Regions from separate parts of the Virgibacillus salexigens genome, predicted to be linked through region 1. Evidence: riboswitches for the same ligand, from Rfam matches in the RefSeq annotation. Region 1 holds a riboswitch; the other holds the start of a gene.
What was found. Region 1 has a riboswitch for S-adenosylmethionine ahead of BN990_RS13115 (methionine biosynthesis PLP-dependent protein). Riboswitches for the same ligand answer to the same signal wherever they lie in the genome.
Positions count from the first base shown of each region.

Region 1 (3,344 bases):
ATCAAAACAATTAGGGAGGGAGATATCATTGACAATTAATGAATGGTATCTAGTAACCCGAAGCGGATTATTTAAATTTGTAAATATCCCTTGATTATCATGATAAAGCTCTGATACCTTTCCGTGCATCGGTTGCTGCGCTTTTTGAATCGCTGCTCCAAAAGCTTGCGCAATAATTTGATGACCTAAGCAAATCCCGATAATCGGGATCTCTTGATGTAAAAAATGTACAAGGTCTAAACAAATCCCTGCATTATCTGGTGTTCCTGGTCCAGGTGAAAGGAGAATTGCTGAAGGCTGTAATTGTCTAATCTCTTCTATTGTAATGGCATCATTTCGTATAACTTTTACTTGATGATCAAGTTGTTTTACATATTGAACAAGGTTAAATGTAAATGAGTCATAATTATCGATGACGAGAATCATAGTTGTTCCTACTCTCTTATTTACTACTTTAAAGGTATTATAGCAGATTTAGCTAATTACGCATAAGCTTGTACAGCATAAAGTGCTTGCTGCAAATCTTCAATAAGTTCGTCTGCTTGTTCAATACCAACAGAAAAACGCAATAGGCGATCGTCAACACCTCGTTTTATCCGTTCTTCTTTTGGAATATCTGCATGGGTTTGGGTCGCAGGGTATGTAATAAAGCTTTCTACTCCTCCTAAACTTTCCGCGAATATAATTAATTGAAGCTGTTGCAAGAAGTGATCAACCCACGCACTATTGTGAAGCCGGAAGGATAACATACCACCTTTTCCAGGGTATAAGACATCATTAATCATTGGATGTTCTTCTAAAAAGGAAACCATTGCTTTGGCATTTGATTCCTGTTTTTCAATACGTAAAGCTAATGTTTTTAACCCCCTTATCAGTAACCAAGAATCGAAAGGGGATAGTACTGCCCCTGAGGCATTATGGAAATTAGCGAGTTTTTCACATAGGTCTTTCCCTTTTGCAATCACTAAACCAGCTAACACATCGTTATGCCCTCCAATATACTTGGTTGCACTATGAATAACAATATCCGCTCCTAGTTCAAGAGGACGTTGTAATAATGGCGTATAAAAAGTATTATCAACAATGAATAATAAGTTGAATTGTTGTGCAACTTTTGCAATATGCGCGATGTCCATTTCTTGCATTAGAGGGTTAGTGGGTGTTTCGATAAAAATTGCTTTCGTCTTTTGTGAAATCCGTTGTTTAGTTTCCGTATCATCTTTTAAATTTGTATACGTTGTTTTAATATCGTAAGCTTCTGCATAATGCTGTAACAACCGATAAGTTCCGCCGTAAACATCATCCAATACTAGTAATTCATCACCAGCACGAAACAATGAAAATACTAATTGAATTGCAGCCATACCAGAACTACAGGCGTAACCATGATCACCTGATTCTAAGTTTGCTATGCCTTCTTCCAGTAAGGATCGAGTAGGGTTTTTGGTTCTTGTATAATCATAACCTGTTGATTGACCTAGACCTTGATGCTGGAATGCTGTAGATAGGTAAAGCGGAGGATTTACTGCTCCTGTTTTTTCGTCGCTTTTGTTCCCCAATTGTACTAACTCCGTTTCTATACTTCTTTTTTTCATGTATAATCATCCCTTCATTTCAACAAATAAAAACCCTCTTCTCACGGATTAAGAAGAGGGTTTTTGCAGTACAATAGATTTAACTCTTCTTATCTTTATGCTATGCTGCATCTGGAATTGGCACAGTACTAAAAGTCTGCTGCCGAGGCTTCAAAGGGCCAGTCCCTCCACCTCTCTGGATAAGAATACAGTATATAATTGTTGAAAATAGATTACATGGGTTTAATGCAATTGTCAAGGTTGCTTGTAGCATTTATTAGGAATAAGAATCATGATAAGATAACAGAGGAAAAGGGATTGCTATTTTTCAAATATACTTAGAAAAGGTTGGAGAGATTGATGTTAGAAGTGATTGTTCAAAACGGTGAGGAAGCAATACATGCTGAAAATTTTGGTGCTAATCGATTAGAACTCGTAACAGCTATAAGTGAAGGTGGTTTGACACCCAGTTATGGTACAATCAAACACGTACTAAAGAACGTATCTATTCCAGTTCAAATTATGATCCGCCCGCATAGCTATCATTTTAATTATACCTCTTCTGATTTAGAGATTATCATCGAAGATATAAGACAGCTTGCTAAACTAGGGGGATTAAGAATCGTGTTTGGGGCTGTAACAGCTGATTATAAAATCAATACTGCAATTCTAGATCAAATAATACAAGCAGCACCGAATATAGATATTACCTTTCATCGTGCATTTGATGAAGTCGAAGATCAAGTGAACGCCTATTACACATTAACCCAATATAAACAACATGTAAAAAGAATTTTAACATCTGGTGGAAAGGAAAATTGCCAAGCCGGTCAAAATAATTTGGAATCATTAGTTAACCTTGCAAACCAATTACAAGGTCCTGAAATCATGCCAGGGGGAGGCTTGACACCTTCTAATCTGGAACCTATTCATAAGCAAGTACAAGCAGGTCAATATCATTTTGGCAGGTCTTTAAGAATAAAGGGAGATTTCAAGCATTCATTTGATCCGTTAAACTTTAAAAAAGTTGTTAATGTATTAAATAGTTCATATAAACAAGAGAGGAACTAAAATTAATTATTAAAGCGGAATAAACATTCTATTCTATATATCGGAAATAGGCCATGTACTTCGTGGAACATCTGCTGCTAAGGTGAAGGATCCTCGGGTTCTTGGTGTTCATAGGAGTCATGCCTATTTTATTTGCTTTGATTTTACGAACAAGGTACAGTCGATTTTTTAGCTAGATGCTTTTTCTCTCCCGTTTACTTCTAAAATAATTGTAGGAAGTAGTTATAGGATTTGAGCTGTTCTTCAAACGAAGCTACTGGGAAGAACGACCACCCCATCTGTATCATGTATTCTTCATAGTTATCCTGAATGGTAAGTTGCTGTAGCGCCATCTGGACATGTATATGTCGTACATTATCATTTTTCATCATTAATGCAGACAAATAATTTGTATTTGACATGTTTTTAGCAGAAGTATGTGATTCCATAGCGATCCATTGATTCGTTTCATTCAAAGCTGTGGGCGACATAGCATGTAATTTTTGAGAAATAACATCGGCTTCACTTGGTAAAGGGGGCAGTTCCACTAGTTGCGTTTGGTAAGGGTTAATTAAAGCTAACATAACTAGCACATGATTGTATAACACAGAGGATTGCATTACAAGTATATCTTTTAATATTTGATCTGTTGCCAAGTTATTATAGTCTTGTAACTTATGTAACGCACCTTTATGAGCAGTCAAGTGTTCAGTCATTAAT
Region 1 covers NZ_CCDP010000002.1:56,866-60,209, reverse strand. The annotation lists gene BN990_RS13120 (anthranilate synthase component II) at 1-426, opposite strand, end outside; gene BN990_RS13115 (methionine biosynthesis PLP-dependent protein) at 483-1,595, opposite strand; SAM riboswitch class I at 1,682-1,781, opposite strand; gene BN990_RS13110 (copper homeostasis protein CutC) at 1,935-2,645, shown strand; gene BN990_RS13105 (spore coat protein) at 2,846-3,344, opposite strand, start outside.

Region 2 (3,344 bases), on a different contig from region 1:
AGCGAGCGCTCTCCAAGCTGATGCATTCATTTCCATACCTTTCAACCGCAATCATGATGAAGAAAATGAACAATAAAAAAACTACCCGAATATAACTTGTATATTCGGATAATAATTTGGATTTTCCTTTAGTTAATTACTTACAAGAAGGAACCTCTAAACTTATTGCCATACATCTTCCGCTATCTCAACAACATGACGTATTTTTTTCCATTGCTCTTCTTCTGTTAAATTATTTCCTTCCTCGGTTGACGCAAATCCACATTGAGGGCTGAGACAAAGTTGGCCATAAGGGATATACGTAGCGGCTTCTGCAATACGTTTTTTAACCAAGTTTGGATCTTCCAGCTCCGCAAATTTTGATGTAACCAAGCCCAATACAACGTGAAGGTCGTTTCTATTCACATAAGATAAAGGTTCAAAGCCACCCGATCGATCATCATCAAATTCAAGGAAAAGCCCATCTACATCTAATCCTCCAAAAATAGTTTCTGAAACCGCATCATATGATCCTGTACTGAAATAGTGTGAGCGGTAATTACCACGACAAATATGCATCGTTATTAACATATCGTTTGGACGTTCGGCAATGGATTCATTAATAACACTTCTACAGACTTCCATTAATTGTTCCGGATCAAAACCTTTTTCTCGGAGCGATTCCCTGCCCTCATCTGAAAGAAATGAACTCCAAGAAGTATCATCTAATTGCAAGTAGCGACAACCAGCATCATAAAAAGCTTGGATTGCTTTTTGATATGTGTTAATTAAATCTGGAATCACTTGTTCCATATTTTCATAGACATTTGTTTCTATATCAGCTCGCACTAGCAACATATTCGGACTTGGGATTGTCTGCTTCGCAACATGCTGGTCTCCGACGGCTTCATGTAAGAACTTATAGTCTGCAAGAAAAGGATGGTTTTCACTAAAGTCTACTTCTCCAGTGACACGAATCGCACGTTTTTTTGTTTGAATTCCAGAAAATTGCAATCCTGCTTCGGGTACAAATTCTTCAACTCCAATCAAACCTTCTAAGAAGTCAAAATGCCACCATGCACGACGAAATTCCCCATCTGTAATTGCCTTTAACCCTGCTTTCTTTTGTTTTTCAACTAATTTAATTATCTCCGTGTCTTCAATGGCTCGGAGTTGTTCGTTCGTGATTTCCCTACTTGCCTTTTGAATTCGAGCTTGCTTAATCCGATCAGGTCTTAAAAAACTTCCTACATGATCCCCTTTAAATGGTGCTTTTTTTTCTACTTTTGTTGCCATTTTATCCACTCCCTAATTTTTTATGTAATAAAAAAGCCTCTTCTAGCTAAGAAGAGACGCTGTAATAAACGGTGTCATCTTCTTATCTCTCAAGTTTAACTAAACTTGCTAGAAGTAGCACCTTGTCTTCACAAACAGGTTGCTGAGGCGTCTACGGGCTAGTCCCTTGACCTCTCTTGATAAGAATTCCTTTTAAATATTTAATATCTATCATAGCAATTCCACAATAAAAATGCAAAAGGTTTTGACAATTTTTTTATTTATTTTCTAGTTGACGTCAACGTTTTATAAGGATATATCGCATGAAAAAGCTAAATAATACAACAACTAACATAAACACCATCCAGCGCCAATTAAACGATTCAGCAAGTAGATTTATCCCTAAGCTAACGATACCTAGAATCATTGATAAAATAACAAACAAATTAGCTATAATCTTATCGGCATATTGAGGCGATCGTACCGACTCCTCCTTAATTCCTCTTTTTTCTCTCCAATTTGTTCCAATCCATTCTAGGATGGGCATGGCAATTAATAAAAACAGCAGTAAATAATGAAGCAATTCCAAAAATGGCATATGCTCAGATGAATAAATGCTTGCAAAAGCACCAGCAACGGCAAATCCAAACATGACAAATCGGTCAACCAACGGTGTAAAGATTGGTTCTTGTAAGTAACGTTTTAAGTTCTTCATCCATGCAGTCACTCTCCTCATATAACTAACTTATAACAGTTTTTCTTTGTTAAGCGTAACATCTCTTATTAGTTAAGGATATACCTTCTTCCATTCACGCATGAAAAAGGATGATTTAACACATGGTAACAAGAGAGATCATTCATTATTATGAAATTCCATTATAAGGCGATAAGGGAGGTTATCTGATGGAACAATCATGGCTTTCATTAATTCCATTTATTATTGTTATTGGACTTTCGATCTGGCAAAAACGAATTCTTCCTGGTTTAGTACTTAGTCTGGTTGTAGGAGCTTTTCTATTAGAATTCAGTATTTTGGACGGGACAAAGGAGACGGTCAGCTATATCGTAACTACCTTGGCTGATCCAGGAAATATTAATATTATCGCTTTTTTATATCTATTTGGCGGATTAATCGGCATGATGCAAATCTCTGGTGGTGTGAAGGGATTTTCGGAGTGGGTTGGTAACAAAATTGACTCTGAACGCGGGCTTCTAGCGGTCATTTGGTTAACTCTCCCCTTTACCTTTATGATGCCAATGTTTCGAATTATGATGATTGGTCCTGTGATTAAATCCTTATTGAAAAAAGTCAATATATCAAATTGGAAAGTTGGTTTTACCATGGACGTATCAACCAGCTCTGTTATTGTATTGTTACCTGTAGCAACAGCATTTGTTGGGTTTATGGTTTCACTGATTGAGGGCGGTATTCAAAAACATAATTTGAATGCAGATGCTTATCAAGTTTTCCTATATAGTATCCCTTTCAACTTTTTTGCCATCGTCATGCTAATTATTGGATTGATTTGGACCTTCTGGTCAAAGCCAAAAAAGAAACAGACAAATAATGGTCCGCAAGACGGGGAAGAAGGGAAACATCATCGTGCTAGCATAAAAAAAGAATTAGAAATGGTAAAGGCACAACCTTGGAATTTAATTGTCCCATTGTTTTTACTACTTGGACTTACCTTATTTCTATTGTGGCAGGATGGGGTGGAAAAAGGAGCTACTAGCTTGTTCAATGCCTTTGCTGAAGCTGATGCTACTTTCGTCATCCTGCTTGCTGTTTTTATTACGTTAATCATCACATTTATTTTCTACATGATTCGTGACCAAAAATTAGGGGAAACGATTTATCATTTTTATGATGGGGGAAATCAATTAATGGAAGCGATCATCCTTCTCGTTTTAGTATGGTCTCTTTCGCTTGTTACGGAGGACCTTGGTTTCTCTCAATTTATTGAAGCAACACTAGGTTCTTTTCTCCCAGCCTTTACAATCCCTGCTATTGTTTTTATCGTCGGATCGATCGTTAGTTATTTTCTCGGATCATCTTTTGGAACGTGGGGGATATTTATGCCACTTGGTGT
Region 2 covers NZ_CCDP010000001.1:1,107,709-1,111,052, reverse strand. The annotation lists gene BN990_RS04985 (5-methyltetrahydropteroyltriglutamate--homocysteine S-methyltransferase) at 163-1,275, opposite strand; SAM riboswitch class I at 1,355-1,461, opposite strand; gene BN990_RS04980 (hypothetical protein) at 1,553-1,969, opposite strand; gene BN990_RS04975 (Na+/H+ antiporter NhaC family protein) at 2,158-3,344, shown strand, end outside.
Region 2: linked by a shared signal. The riboswitch ahead of BN990_RS04985 (5-methyltetrahydropteroyltriglutamate--homocysteine S-methyltransferase) and the one ahead of BN990_RS13115 (methionine biosynthesis PLP-dependent protein) in region 1 are both predicted to bind S-adenosylmethionine.